Regions from separate parts of the Pseudoalteromonas sp. JB197 genome, predicted to be linked through region 1. Evidence: predicted binding sites of a transcription regulator. Region 1 holds the regulator's gene; the other holds the start of a gene.
What was found. Region 1 encodes sigma-54, which starts transcription at its own class of promoters, with help from an activator protein. Its sites were predicted from a motif close to GTTGGCACGNNNNTNGNNT; they were not measured.
Positions count from the first base shown of each region.

Region 2: a site for sigma-54 is predicted at 4,694-4,712, ahead of CIK86_RS09220 (flagellar hook-length control protein FliK). Genes of this name have one in related genera too.

Region 1 covers NZ_NRGZ01000001.1:167,399-175,487, reverse strand. Annotated here, with positions in the region: gene mlaE (lipid asymmetry maintenance ABC transporter permease subunit MlaE) at 1-475, opposite strand, end outside; gene CIK86_RS00800 (ATP-binding cassette domain-containing protein) at 475-1,290, opposite strand; gene CIK86_RS00795 (calcium/sodium antiporter) at 1,557-2,525, shown strand; gene CIK86_RS00790 (KpsF/GutQ family sugar-phosphate isomerase) at 2,535-3,506, shown strand; gene kdsC (3-deoxy-manno-octulosonate-8-phosphatase KdsC) at 3,507-4,058, shown strand; gene lptC (LPS export ABC transporter periplasmic protein LptC) at 4,055-4,612, shown strand; gene lptA (lipopolysaccharide transport periplasmic protein LptA) at 4,602-5,147, shown strand; gene lptB (LPS export ABC transporter ATP-binding protein) at 5,144-5,869, shown strand; gene CIK86_RS00765 (RNA polymerase factor sigma-54) at 5,939-7,432, shown strand; gene hpf (ribosome hibernation promoting factor) at 7,459-7,746, shown strand; gene ptsN (PTS IIA-like nitrogen regulatory protein PtsN) at 7,751-8,089, shown strand, end outside.
Region 2 covers NZ_NRGZ01000001.1:1,940,975-1,949,063, reverse strand. Annotated here, with positions in the region: gene fliF (flagellar basal-body MS-ring/collar protein FliF) at 1-996, shown strand, start outside; gene fliG (flagellar motor switch protein FliG) at 989-2,029, shown strand; gene fliH (flagellar assembly protein FliH) at 2,033-2,848, shown strand; gene fliI (flagellar protein export ATPase FliI) at 2,867-4,201, shown strand; gene fliJ (flagellar export protein FliJ) at 4,201-4,653, shown strand; gene CIK86_RS09220 (flagellar hook-length control protein FliK) at 4,781-6,514, shown strand; gene fliL (flagellar basal body-associated protein FliL) at 6,572-7,099, shown strand; gene fliM (flagellar motor switch protein FliM) at 7,109-8,089, shown strand, end outside.

The DNA of each region.
Region 1 (8,089 bases):
ATGCTAACAACGGCATACTTATTAAACCAGCCCAAAAACGCGGTGCAATTATACGTTTCAATGGATCAATGGCCATCATTTCGAGTGATGACAATTGCTCGGTTGCTTTCATTAAACCAATTTCAGCGGTGAGCGCACTGCCCGCCCGCCCAGCAAATAGCAATGCAGTAACCACAGGGCCTAGTTCTCTGAGCAAACTCAGCGCAACTAAAGGGCCTAAGCTATCCTCTGCACCATAACCAACCAACACTGTATAGCCTTGCAGCGCTAATACCATGCCAATAAACAACCCCGACACCACAATAATGAGCAACGATTGTGAGCCCACCATATAGAGCTGGCGAATGAGTAAGGGGGTGCCTTTTTTAAAGTTAGGTATGTGCACAAGTGCACCAAATAACATGTTCGCTGAGCGCCCTAGCGCTGCAAAACGACCTAGTGTTTTATGCCCTATTTTTTGCAGAAAATTCAACATCATTTATTCTCTCCAAGCAACTCATCTGCATATGTTTGTGCCGGAAAATGAAATGGCACAGGACCATCCGATAAGCCTTTTAAAAACTGCTGTACCAAAGGAGATTCATGTTGACGCATTTGTTCTGGCGATCCACTGCCAATAACACCTTGATCGGCAATTATTATAACGTGATCGGCAATGCTCATGACTTCGTTCACATCATGGGTCACGATTAAAGACGATAAACCAAGCACTTCATTGAGTGACTTTATAAGCTTTACCAGTACTCCCATAGAAATAGGGTCTTGGCCTGCAAATGGCTCATCATACATAATTAATTCAGGGTCAAGTGCTATAGAGCGTGCTAAAGCTGCACGGCGAGCCATACCACCTGACAACTCCGACGGCATTAAATCTTTAGCGCCTCGTAAACCCACAGCTTGTAACTTCATTAATACCACTAAACGAATAAGGTCTTCACTTAGCTTAGTGTGCTCTCGAATCGGAAAAGCTATATTATCGAATACCGACATGTCAGTAAATAATGCACCACTTTGAAACAGCATACTCATTTTGGTACGTGCTTCATATAGTACTTTACGTGACATTTTTGGAATGCTATTGCCTTCAAATAAAATATCACCCGAGTCAGGCTTTAGCTGACCGCCAATTAAACGTAGCATGGTAGTTTTACCAATGCCGCTTGGCCCCATAATGGCAGTGATTTTACCTTTAGGAACACTAAAACTCATATTTTTATATATGATTCTATCGCCCCTTGAAAAGCAAACATCCTTGACTTCTACTATTGATTGCGACAAGTCGCTCTCCATAACAATATTCACTCGTATTCCTATTTTAAGGCTTTTTCGACCAAGATGGAAAAAACAATTCGTAAGATTTTGTAATGTAATTGCCAAAACAGTTATAAGGCTCGCTCAAATCACCTTAACCTTGGCTTAAACCTTTGCATAGCATACCCTAAATATTTATAAAATAAGTGATTAACCGCCATCTTCGCCACTGTTTTATTTATACTTTCAGATTGGCTTTTGTTACTATTCGCGCAATATATATTTTCAATAACTGGTTCAATACAATGGTTACCTCATTTATTATTTTAATTTTTGGTCTTGCTGGTTTAGTTTGGAGCGCAGACAAGTTTGTTTATGGCGCCGCGGCACTGGCGAAAAACTTTGGTGTGCCTACTTTAATTGTAGGGTTAACCGTTGTTGCAATGGGTTCATCTGCACCTGAAATGATGGTTTCGGCTTCAGCCGCTTTAGCAGGCAAAACCGATACAGCCATAGGCAATGTCGTTGGCTCAAACATAACCAATATTTTATTAGTACTGGGTATTACCGCTTTATTGCGCCCGCTGTCTGTTTCATCAAGTACCCTAAAACGTGAAATACCTCTGGTATTAATTATTTCGTTAGCTACTTGGTATATTTTTTCAGATAACTATTTTTCATATCCAGAATCAATTGCTTTACTTATTGGTTTTATTGTATTTATTTTTGGACTTATTATTATTTCCCTAAGAGCTAAAAATAATAATGATCCATTTGTAAACGAAGCCTGCGATGAAGTACCCGACAACGTTCCCACTAAAAAGGCTGTTTTTTGGCTAATTGTAGGCTTGATATTACTTCCTGTTAGTTCTCATTTTTTAGTTGGCTCAGCTGTCGATATTGCAAAATTCTTTGGCTTAAGTGACTTGGTAATTGGCTTAACTATTATTGCTATTGGCACCAGTTTACCAGAACTGGCAGCGTCTGTTGCAGGTGTGCTTAAAAATGAAGATGACCTAGCACTGGGTAATATTGTGGGCTCAAATATTTTTAATATTTTAGCCGTGTTACCACTTGCCGGTATTATCAATCCATCGATAATCGACCCTTCTATTGCTAATCGTGATGTACTGATTATGATTGCAGCAACCTTGGCACTTATTGTTATGTCATTGAACTTTAGAGGCGCACAGCGTATCAATAGAGTAGAAGGTGGTTTACTGCTAAGCGCATTTTTGATTTACCAAGGTTACATCTTTAGTCAAATAGGGTAAGAGTTGTCTATGACCAAGCTAAGTTTTATCGAGCAAGGGCTACGTGTTCTTGATATCGAGCGCCAAGCACTTTTTGATATAAAACAATATGTAGATGATAATTTTCATCAGGCATGTCAGCTTATGTATGACTGCAGTGGCCGTATTATAATTATTGGCATGGGTAAGTCGGGGCATATTGGCCATAAAATTGCGGCAACTTTAGCAAGCACTGGTAGCCCTGCTTTTTTTGTGCACCCAGGCGAAGCCAGCCACGGCGATTTGGGCATGATCACTAAAAACGATGTCGTTATGCTTATTTCTAACTCAGGCGAAACCAGTGAAGTACTTAATATTATTCCAGTGTTAAAACGCCTTGGTGCAAAAATTATTTCCATGACAGGAAATACACAATCAACCATGGCCACACTTGCTAACGTGCATGTATGCATTAAAGTAGAAAAAGAAGCCTGCTCATTAGGCTTAGCACCAACAGCCAGTACCACGGCAACACTCGCTATGGGCGATGCAATGGCGGTAGCACTGTTAGAAGCACGCGGATTTACTGCCGATGACTTTGCACTATCGCATCCCGGTGGCAGTTTAGGGAAGCGATTACTGCTCACCTTAAAAGATGTTATGCACAGCGGTGTAAATACGCCTATTATAACTACTTCGCAAACTATTAAAGATGCGCTGATTGAAATGACAGCTAAAGGCTTAGGTATGACCGCCATAGTTGACGATAATCAGCAACTCGCTGGGTTATTTACCGATGGTGATTTACGCCGTATTTTAGAGCAACGCGTTGATATTCATACCACGTCAATAGATGCAGTAATGACTAAATCGTGTACCACGGCAACCCAAGATATGCTTGCTGCGCAAGCGCTTAATATTATGGAACATAAACGTATTAATGGCTTAATTATTATTAATGAGCATAATCAGCCTATTGGTGCACTCAATATGCAAGACCTACTTAAAGCGGGAGTATTATAAATGCAATTTGGAGAGCTCTATCAAGCGCTAAGTGATGACGCTAAAGCGCGCGCAAAAAAAGTAAAGCTACTTATATGCGATATTGATGGCGTATTTTCTGATGGCCGAATTTACCTAGGCAACCAAGGTGAAGAGCTAAAAGCATTTAATACAAAAGATGGCTTTGGTATTAAAGCACTTATTAACAGCGGCTTTGAAGTAGCGGTTATTACCGGCAGGCACTCGCAAATAGTACAACAACGCATGACCAGCTTAACCGTACAGCATATTTATCAAGGTCAAGAAAACAAGCTTATTGCCTACCAAGAGCTTAAAAACAAGCTTAATTTAAGCGATGAGCAAATTGCTTATATTGGTGATGACGGCCCAGATATGCCTGTTATGGAGTTAGTTGGCTTTGCAGTCGCAGTAAACGATGCGCACCCACTAATTAAACGCTTAGCACATTACACTACGCAAATGCCGGGTGGTTTTGGTGCAGTAAGAGAGCTGACCGACTTACTTATGCTTGAAAACAATAAACCATTAACCAGCCAAGGCACTAGTTCATGAATATAGCGCGCATAGTCTTAAGCGTTTTATTCATCAGCTGTATGGTTTGGCTTTGGTACCCTTATTTTACTCAGATAAATGCGGTTGTTAAAGCCGACGCAGAAGTGATAGCTAAACCCGATTACACCGCCATTGAGCTAAAACAAACAGCTTTTGACGAAAACGGTGAAATTAGCCATAAAGTAACTGCGGTTAAAACGGAGCTTTACGAGCAGCTAGGATTTACCTTATTCGAAAAACCTACTTTTATATTGTACGACGATAGACAAAAAACGTGGCGTATAAATGCTGATGAAGCAACACTTTACGATGAAAGACAATTAATTTTAGAGGGTAATGTAACTGCCCAAAACTTAATTGATGGTGCAATGATAGACAAAATCACCGCCGACAATATTCAAGTAGATATAAAGCTACTCACTATGCACAGCGAACAACCCGTTATTATAACTGGACCGAATTTAAAGATCACCGGTAAAGGCCTTGAAGCCAATTTAACAACCGAGGTGATAAAACTAATTAACCATACGCGAACACTATATTATGACCAATAACCTTGCAAAAATACTTATTATTCCATCGCTTATACTTGTATTTAATAGTAATGCGGCAGAGCAAAGTACTTCCCCATTAGCTAATCAAATTTCTATTAGTGCTGACCGCCAAGAAGGCCAACTAAAAGAAAACGTTGGTATTTTTGAGAAAAACGTCGAGATAATTCACGGTAATCGTCGTATCACCGCCGATCGTTTAGAAGTACATAAGCGCGACGAACTTGGCGATAATAAACAACTATTAATTGCCACGGGCAGTCCTGCATATTTTGAAGAAAAGCAAGCAGATGGTACTGTCATGAGCGCCAGCGCTAACGAAGTACGTTACGATGTAGCGAAACGTTTTTTAACCCTAGTAGGAGATGCAAACATTTCTCAAGCTGGGCAAAAAATTACGGCTAAAAGCATCACCTACGATATAGAGCAACAGCTTATAAGTGCTGAAAAAGATGAAAACTCAACTGATCGGGTACACACTATTTTAGTGCCTATAGACGCAAAAAAAGAACAAAAACTCAATAAAGGTCAGCCATGAGTACATTAAAAGCAGAGCTATTAGCAAAAAGCTATAAAGGCCGTGAAGTTGTTAAAAATGTAGGACTTGAAGTAAAAGCTGGCAGCATTGTTGGTTTACTTGGCCCAAATGGCGCAGGTAAAACCACTACCTTTTACATGATTGTAGGCTTAGTACCTAGCGACAAAGGTAAAATATTAATTGATGATAACGATATTACCTTACTTCCTATGCACAGCCGTGCTCGTTTAGGTATTGGTTATTTACCACAAGAATCTTCTATTTTTAGAAAGCTCACTGTGTATCAAAATTTAATGGCTATTTTAGAAACGCGTAAGCAACTAAATAAACAAGCCAGGGAAGAAACCCTAAATAGTTTATTGGACGAATTTAGCCTGCAACATATTCGCGACAGCTTAGGTATGGCGCTATCTGGTGGTGAACGTCGCCGCGTAGAAATAGCACGTGCTTTAGCTGCAGATCCTAAATTTATATTGCTTGATGAGCCCTTTGCTGGCGTGGATCCTATTTCAGTACTCGATATTAAAAAAATTATAGAACACCTTAAAAATCGTGGTATTGGCGTGCTAATTACCGACCACAATGTAAGGGAAACCCTTGATGTTTGTGAAAAAGCCTACATTGTTTCTCATGGGGAGCTAATTGCATCTGGTACTCCTGAATTTGTATTAAACGATAAAACAGTACGTGATGTTTATTTAGGCGAGCAGTTCAAACTGTAATATTTATGTTATTACTATAAGCATCTGCTAAGATTAATCATATCAATTTATAAGGATTGTTAGAGATAAATGAGGCAATCATTACAGCTGCGCATGGGCCAGCAACTTACAATGACTCCGCAACTGCAACAGGCTATTCGCTTATTGCAGCTTAGTACCTTGGATCTCCAGCAAGAAATACAAGAAGCACTTGATAGCAACCCATTACTTGAAGTTGATGAACAAGATTACACGGAAGAATCAGCAGGTAAAAACGAGCAAAAAGCAGATGACATTACTGTTAGCGCCTCTGCTGACGACACCCCAAGCGAGTATGAGCAAGATAGCGGTGAAGCACTAAACAAAGACACCATAAGCGACGATATGGCCATGGATGTATCATGGGATGAATATATGAGCGCAGCGCCTGCCTCTTCATCAGGGCCAATGCCTGAAGATGAATCTATTTATCAAGGTGCATCAGCCGAAACCCTGCATGAGTACTTAATGTGGCAATTACAGCTCACTCCTTTTAGTCCTATAGACGAAGCTATTGCCATAGCTATTGTTGAAGCCGTAGATGACTCTGGTATTTTAACTATCAGTTGCGAAGACCTTTTAGCAAGCTTTAATCAAGAAAGTGATGACGAACACGAAGTAGAACTAGATGAAATAGAAGCAGTGCTAAAGCGCATTCAATTATTTGATCCTGTTGGTATTGCAGCTCGCAGCTTGCAAGAATGCTTATGCATTCAATTAAATCAATTTGATAAAGACACCCCTTATATTAACGAAACAAAAATGGTGTTAACTGATCATATCGATTTACTCGCTGCTCGCGACTATCGTACGTTAATGAAAAAAACTAAGCTCAAAGAAGAAGAGCTTAAAGAAATAATGACACTTATTCATACGCTTAACCCTAAGCCTGCGGATACTATTGTCAGAGAAGAGTCTGAATACGTTATACCTGACGTGTCTGTTAAAAAAATAAAAGGCCGCTGGGTGGTAGAGCTAAACCCAGATAGCATGCCAAAAATACGTGTTAACAGCCAATATGCGGCTATGTCTCGTACAGTAAAATCCAGCGGTGACAGCCAATTTATTCGCTCGCACTTACAAGAAGCTAAATGGTTTATTAAAAGCCTCGAAAGTAGAAACGAAACACTCCTGAAAGTAACTAATTGTATTGTTAAGCAGCAACAAGCGTTTTTTGAACATGGCCCAGAAGCCATGAAACCTATGGTATTAAACGATGTTGCCGAAATAGTTGAAATGCACGAGTCGACTATTTCACGGGTCACTACGCAAAAATATATGCACACTCCACGTGGCATTTTTGAGCTTAAGTACTTTTTTTCAAGCCATGTAAGCACCGAAAATGGTGGCGAATGTTCATCAACTGCCATACGTGCCCTGATTAAAAAGTTGATAGCTGCAGAAAACTTAGCCAAACCATTGAGTGATAGCAAGATTGCAGATATATTGGCTGAGCAAGGAATTAAAGTAGCTAGACGGACAATTGCAAAATATCGCGAATCTCTGGCTATTCCCCCGTCGAATCAACGTAAAAGCTTGATTTAAGACGTACAACAAAGAGGAAAATGCTGATGCAACTAAACTTAACTGGTCGTCATGTAGACATTACAGACTCATTAAGAGACTATGTAAATAATAAATTTGCAAAGCTGCAAAGACACTCAGATCACATAACTAATGTGCATGTTATTCTCGATGTAGAAAAATTAAGTCAAAAAGCTGAAGCAACAATTTTTGTAAGTGGCGCTGAGCTATTTGCATCGACCGAACACCAAGATATGTACGCTGCCATTGACTCGTTGATTGACAAACTCGATCGTCAAGTAATTAAACACAAAGAGAAGTTTGCTCGACACTAACACTATGAAATTAAGCTCACTTATATGCCTGGACTGCAGCAAAGCTGTGGTCCTTTTTAATAGTAAAAAAAGAATTTTAGAATTCATCAGTGAACTCGCGCATAAAAAAATGCCGTATTTACCTCAGCAAGATATTCTCACTGCTTTATTGGCAAGAGAAAAGTTAGGTAGTACCGGTATTGGCCGAGGAATAGCAATTCCACATGGCCGTATGAGCGGGGCACAAGAGCCTCTTGCCTTAATTTTAATAAGCGAAACCGCTATTAATTTTGATGCAATTGATAATCGTCCAGTTGATATTTTTGTTGCGCTTATAGTGCCCGATGGCGATAACCAGCAGCAC
Region 2 (8,089 bases), 1.8 Mb from region 1:
TCACAAAGCTCACTCGATGCACGCTCTCGTAAAGAATATGATTTAGAACGTAAACGTGAGCAAGAATACCTTGAAAAAATAGACAGTATTTTAATTCCTATTGTTGGTTTAAGTAATTACACCGCGCAAGTTGATTTAAGCATGGACTTTAGCTCATTAGAAGAGACACAAAAGCGCTATAATCCTGACCTACCTGCGATAAGAAGCGAAACGACGTTTGAAGAAAATAACATTGGTGGCTTAGCTATTGGTATTCCTGGCGCATTAACGAATCAACCGCCAGTTAACTCAGATATACCAGAAGAAATAACTGAAGGCGGAGCCGGTAGTGCAACCGCACCAGGTCGTACACATAAAGAAGCGACGCGAAACTATGAACTTGATACCACTATTTCGCACAAGCGCCAGCAAACCGGAACTATTCGCAGAATTAGTGTATCGGTAGCGGTTGACTATTTACCAAAAGTGGGCGAAAACGGGGAAGCTACTATGGTTCCACGCTCGGTAGAGGCACTGTCAAATATTAGACGTTTATTACAAGGCGGTGTTGGTTTTGATATACAACGTGGCGATGCCTTAGAAGTAGTTACAGTTCCTTTTGTACGTGAAGCAACAGACCTAGACTTTGAACTACCGTTGTGGGAACAAGACTGGTTTATGAAAATAGTACGCTTGGTACTAGCAGCATTAGTTATTATTGTATTGATAATGGCCGTAGTTAAACCTATGCTAAAGCGTCTAATTTACCCAGACAGCACGCTTGATGAGTACGATGAAGATGCTCTTAGTTCAGGGGTTGATATTGGCGATAATAGCTTAGATATGTTAAATAAAGATTTTGATTCTGCTTCAATAGGCTTTTCAAGTGATGGTACATTGCAGCTTCCCGATTTACATGGTGACGAAGATTTACTTAAGGCCGTACGTGCTCTTGTAGCTAATGAACCAGAACTATCATCACAAGTAGTGAAAGCGTGGTTAACAGAAGATGACTGATCAAAACCAAAAACAACTCCCAGCAGCATTTGATGTTGATAAGCTTGATGGTGTCGATAAAGCCGCTATTCTATTGTTGAGCTTAACAGAGGAAGATGCAGCGCAAATACTCAAACATTTAGAGCCTAAGCAGGTGCAAAAAGTGGGTATGGCGATGGCTGGATTAGAGGATTTATCGCAAGCTAAAATAAGCGCGGTTCATAATCTATTTATAGAGCAAATACAAAGCTTTAGTACAATTGGCTTTCAATCAGAAGACTTTATTAAAAAAGCGCTTACCGCTGCGTTAGGTGAAGATAAAGCCGCCAGTCTGATTGACCAAATAGTAATGGGTTCGGGTGCTAAAGGGCTTGATTCGTTAAAATGGATGGACTCGAAGCAGGTAGCTAATATTATTCGTAATGAGCACCCGCAAATTCAAACCATTGTATTGTCGTATTTAGAGCCTGAGCAATCTGCCGAAATATTGGCGCAGTTCCCTGAAAAAGTGCGCCTAGATTTAACTATGCGTATAGCTAACCTTGAAGAAGTGCAGCCTGCTGCATTGCAAGAGCTTAACGAAATTATGGAAAAACAGTTTGCTGGCCAAGCAGGTGCGCAAGCAGCAAAAATGGGCGGCTTAAAAGCGGCTGCCGATATTATGAACTACCTAGATACCAACGTAGAAGGGCAGTTAATGGACTCTATTCGTGAGCATGACGAAGAGATGTCGCAACAAATTCAAGATCTTATGTTTGTGTTTGAAAACTTAATGGACGTAGATGACCGTGGTATTCAAGCAATTTTACGCGAAGTACAACAAGACGTACTAATGAAAGCGATTAAAGGCACAGACGATGCACTTAAAGAAAAAATACTCGGTAATATGTCTAAACGTGCTGCAGAAATGCTAGCCGATGATTTAGAGGCAATGGCGCCGGTGCGTATTAGTGAAGTAGAGTCTGCGCAAAAAGAGATACTCTCTACTGCGCGTCGCTTATCTGACTCGGGTGAAATACAACTCGGCGGTGGCGGTGGCGAGGAGTTTTTATAAACCATGACTAAACCGTCAATGCACAAAGGGCGTCCGCTGCACGCAGATGAAGCCGATGAGCTTTTAAAGCATTGGGATATTCCTGATGTAGCACCAGATAAGCAAAGTTTTGGTAATCGTTCAACCGCTTACGGTACACCGCTTGCGGAGCTGTATAGAAAAGAAATGGCTGAAGAATCACCAATAGAAGAGCCGCAAGAGCCTGAGTTACCTGCGCTCACTATGGCTGAACTTGAGCGCATTAGACAAGATGCGTTTGAAGAAGGTGTAAAGCAAGGACACGAGCAAGGCTACATAGACGGTTTTGATAAAGGTGTTACCGAAGGTAAAGAAGCGGGCTACAAAGAAGGCCTAGAGCTGGGCAAAACTCAGGGCCATGAAGATGTAAAACCACTAATAGAAGAGCAGTTAACGAGTCTGCGTAGTATTTTAGAGGGATTAACCGCGCCACTGGGTAAAGTGGATGAGCATGCTGAAAAGCAATTAGTGCAATTAGCGGTTATGCTTGCAGAGGCCATTATTTATCAAGAAGTAAAAACCTCTCCCGATGTTATTTTACACACCCTTAAACACAGTATTGATGCCCTTAATACTGAGCAAGAAAAAGTACGTATTCATTTACACCCCGAAGATTTAGAGTTAATAAAGCAAAGTTATGGCGAGCAAACAGTGACAGATAATAACTGGCAGTTAATTGCAGAACCAACGTTAGAGCGAGGCGGCTGCGAAGTTAAAACGGCGCAATCATCGCTTGATATGACACTTAAAACGCGTGTCAAAGAAACATTGGATAGTTTTTTGCATAACAGTAGTATCTAACTATTTTATTGGTCTGTTATGTCTGCTTTAGATGTCTCATTAAGCGAACGCTTATCTCAATACAAACAGCATATTAAACCGCCAACACTTGCTGTAGCGGGTATTTTAACGCGAGTAGTTGGCCTTACCCTTGAGGCCAAAGGCTTACGTGCGCCTGTAGGTAGCCAGTGTAAAATAGAAACCATGAACGGCTTTGTTGATGCCGAAATAGTTGGTTTTAACGACCAAACATTATATTTAATGCCAAACGATCATATATCGGGGGTGCTTCCTGGTGCTCGAGTGATCCCACAACTTAACGACACAGGTTTACCTGTAGGCATGAGTTTGCTGGGCCGCGTAGTTGATGGCTTAGGCCGCCCTCTTGATGGTTTAGGTAAAATTAATGCCGAGCACTATCTTAAATTTGCCCAAAAACCGATAAACCCCCTTTCAAGACGACCCATAAGCCAGCCAATGGATGTAGGCGTGCGTGCTATAAACTCAGTAATAACAGTAGGACAAGGCCAACGAATGGGCTTGTTTGCAGGCTCGGGTGTAGGTAAGTCGGTACTGCTTGGTATGATGACACGTGGCAGTGAAGCCGATGTTATTGTGGTGGGGCTGGTGGGTGAACGTGGCCGTGAAGTAAAAGAATTTATTGAAGAAATACTTGGTGTAGAGGGGCGAAAACGCTCGGTGGTTGTAGCAGCACCGGCAGATTCTTCACCATTAATGCGTTTAAAAGGCTGCGAAAGTGCGGTGACTATTGCTGAGTACTTTCGCGATCAGGGATTAAACGTTTTGTTATTGCTCGATTCGGTAACGCGTTATGCCATGGCGCAGCGTGAAATAGCACTTGCGGTAGGCGAGCCACCGGCGACTAAAGGCTACCCGCCTTCGGTGTTTGCAAAGCTGCCTGCGCTGGTGGAGCGTGCCGGTAACGGCGGAGAAGGACAAGGCTCTATTACAGCCTTTTTTACTGTACTAAGTGAAGGCGATGATATGCAAGACCCCATTGCCGATGCAGCGCGCGCTATACTCGACGGCCATATTGTACTTTCGCGGGAGCTGGCCGACAGCGGTCATTATCCGGCAATTGATATAGAAAAATCGATTTCGCGAGTGATGCCACAAGTGGTATCTGAGACGCATATGCAACAAGCGCGAGTGCTTAAGCAGGTGTATTCTATGTACCAGCAAAATAAAGACATGATCACCTTAGGTGCGTATCAAAAAGGGACAGATCAAATGCTTGATCAAGCCATTAATATGATGCCAAGAGTAAATGCCTTTTTACAGCAAGGTATGCGCGATGTAATTAGTTACGACGATGGCCTGCAAGGGCTGGCGCAGTTATTAGGGCAAGCATAATGGCTAAAAACAAACTGCATTTATTATTAAAAATTGAAAACGATAAAGAAGAAACACTACGGATGAGCTATTTGCAGGCGAATCAAAATTTACAAGCAAACCAGCAAAAGCTCCAAGGTTTAAATGACTTTAGATTGGAATACACCCAGCAATTACACATTAAAGGACAGTCGGGTTTATCAAGTGCCGGGTTTAGTCAATTTCATGCATTTATTGCCAAAATAGAAGAAGCAATTCGCCAACAAGCCAATACCGTTAATACCGCAAAACAAGTGGTGAGTCAGCGTAAAACACTGTGGTTAAAGCAGCAAATTAAGGCTAAAGCAGTCGCTAAACTAATCGAAAAACAACAGTTGAAGGCTAATGTGCTGGTGGCTAAAAATGAGCAAAAAATGTTGGATGAGTTTTCTGCTAATCAATTTTTTCAACGTCATAATAGCAACCGAGCTTAAAGTAAAAGTGCGATTGTTCTTTTGAATGAACACTAACAAATTAGGCACGTTAATTGCTTTATTGTTAGGTGGTGTATAATTTTAGGCATTATGAGGTGGCTTGTTGCCGCTTTATATTAGGTGATTTATGGCGATTAATAATATTTCAGTGTTAACAGTATCAGAGCAAGAGGTTTTCTCAAGTAAACAAACGAGTGACGCCTCGAGCTCCAGTGAAAACGCGAGTGCTGGCTTTTTTAACCAGTTGGAAGATGCTAATAAAGCCGTTTACAATAATAGCAACAAAACTAAAACACAAAATACAGATGAAGAAAATACTATTGCTACACAGCCTAAACAGGCAGAAGTGTCGGATGATGCGATATCGGGTGATAGTATGTTAGCGCAAATAAATGCAGCCCATACAATGGATACTACGGTTAAAAAAAATGCAAGCGTTAAGGCTGAGGTGCTAGATGAAGATGCCAAGCAATTAAAAGCGAAGCCAGATGATCAACTTGCTCCTATTGTTATAGCGCCGCATAGTTTAGCTGTAAATGAAACAGTAGCTAAAACCACGGTTGATGTTGATAATGATGTGTTAGACAGTTCCGCTGTGAACTCTCAGGCGAAAGATGAGAAGTTAATACCACTGAGCAAAAACATAGTAGCCGTTAATAAAGCGGGTGTAACCGTACATACTCAGTCAGTAGATGCTGCAGTGATTAGTTTGCTAAGTAAAGACAGCGAAGCAATTAAATCAGATCCGTTACTTGCTAAACTTACACCCGAGCAGCATGAGCAATTAACTACGCAGCTGCAGGCAAGTAGCAAAGACAACCTAGCAACGTTAAAACAAATGCTAACCGAATATGTTGTAGAGAGTGATAAAGCAAACGCGGCAGACACAGTCAAGCAGGCTTTAAATTCACAAATAAGTGCATTAACCAGACCAGAGAAACAAGCACTATTGAGTCAGTTAAATAGCTATATTAAAAATGAGCAACCTCAAGGTGAGCAGTTAGCAAGTATTAAGCAAACTATCGTTGATTTATCTACATCAATAGACTCTAAAGTGCATTTAATAGCAAATGACAAAGCTAATCTTGGTTTAAGTAACACAGCTAATATAAATACACCAAAAAGTGAAAATAATAATCAGTTAGAAAAAGTAGTAATTAGTGGAATTAGTGATAAAGAAGCCGTTAAACAAGATATATCGCTAAAAGAACCCGTGCGCAGCAATAGCGCTGAGCCATTACCACCAAGGGTAACACAGCTGTTTACGCAAATTACTAATACGATTAATAAGCTACCCACTCGTGGTTTAAACCATAATGAAAGTTTAGGGTATGAGCAAGCTATTATAGATACACAGGCATTGCAAACAGGGCAGTTACAAAGCACAACACAAGCTAAACAAGTAAGCTTTGATCCAGGTGTTATGCAAGCACTTAACATTATTAAAAGTGATGCGGCAAAAATGCTGCAAGAGCGAGTGAGCTCTATGCTAAGTATAAATAATAAAGTAGCGGAAATTCGCCTCGATCCACCAGAAATGGGCAGTATGCAAATTCGCATCAGAAGTGATGCAGAGCAAGCACAAATAAACTTTGTAGTACAAAATCAGCAAGCAAAAGAAGCGCTAGAACAAACATTACCGCGCTTACGCGAAATGCTTGCCCAGCAAGGCATTGATTTAGGCGAAAGTACTGTTTCTTATGGAGAGTCTGGAGGGCAAGGAGCAGAGCAAAATGAAGAAAATGCTAATTCTCGCTTGGCCAATAATGAAGTGAGTATTGATGAAAACGACGAGCTAGTTAATACACAAATATCAAGTTCTAGACAACAAACGTCATCATCAATAGATTACTATGCCTAAGTACTGCTATTATGAGAACTAAAACAAGCAAGTACCTTGTCTAATAAAGGAAATGTCATGGCTGAAGAGGCTAATTTAGAAATAGAAGATGCGAGTAAAAGAAAAAAGAAGCTGGTAATAATAATTGCCGCTGTATTGCTCGTGGTCGGTGCTGTTGCTGGGTATTTTTTTCTTATGGGCTCTGATAAGTCAGCAGAAGGTTTAAGTGATGGTCATGCATCTACTGAAGAAGCGAGCGCAGTTAATGGTTCGTTGGCTAAAGTAGGCAGTGCTTTATATGTGGCTATGCCAAGACCTTTTATATTTAATGTACCTGGTTCTAGCCGTGATAGAATTGTACAAATTAGTGTTCAGTTATTAGTACGTGGTGCAATAAACGAAGAAATAGCGAAAAAGCACATTCCTCTTATAGAAGGTAAGCTACTAAGTGTATTTTCTACTACAAGTGCTGATGAATTAAGTACTAGTGCCGGTAAGGAAACCTTACGTTTTGCTGCGCTTGAAAAAGTACAGGTTGCATTGATGGATGTTGAGGGTAGTAAAGTAATTGAGCGGGTATTGTTTACCGGCTTTGTAATGCAATAAGGGGCTAGTGTGAGCGATTTATTATCCCAAGACGAAATTGATGCGCTATTACATGGTGTTGATGAGGTCGAAGAGGAAGATATACACGGAGGCGATGATGGCGATGGAGGGACACTTCAGTATGACTTTTCCTCGCAAGATCGAATCGTACGTGGTCGTATGCCGACGCTGGAAATTGTTAACGAACGCTTTGCTCGGCATATGCGAATTAGCTTATTTAACATGATGCGCCACACCGCAGAGGTGTCTATAAACGGTGTGCAAATGATTAAATTTGGCGAGTATGTGCATACCTTATTTGTGCCGACGAGTTTAAATATGGTGCGTTTTAGACCATTAAAAGGCACCGGCCTTATTACTATGGAAGCACGCTTAGTATTTATTTTGGTTGATAACTTTTTTGGTGGTGATGGCCGTTATCATGCAAAAATAGAAGGCCGAGAATTTACCCCAACTGAGCGACGCATTGTGCAAATGTTACTAAAAATAATCTTTGAAGATTATAAAGAAGCATGGGCGCCGGTAATGGATGTATCGTTTGAATACCTCGACTCAGAAGTAAATCCAGCCATGGCTAACATTGTAAGCCCAACCGAAGTGGTGGTTATTAGCTCTTTTCATATTGAATTAGATGGTGGCGGAGGGGACTTTCATATTGCTTTACCTTATTCTATGTTGGAGCCAATAAGGGAGCTGCTTGATGCGGGCGTACAATCGGATACCGAAGACACCGATTTACGCTGGAGTAGGGCTCTTCGCGATGAGATAATGGATGTAGAGGTTGAGCTATCTACTCAGTTACTGGAAGTAGATTTAACTCTGAAGCAGATAATGGAACTTAAAACAGGTGATATTATTCCGGTAGAAATGCCTGAGCATATTACGGTGTTTGTTGAAGAGTTACCGACATTTAGAGCTAAAATGGGCCGCTCACGCGATAGTGTTGCGCTGCAAATTAGTGAAAAAATTAAACGGCCTGATTCCGTTAAA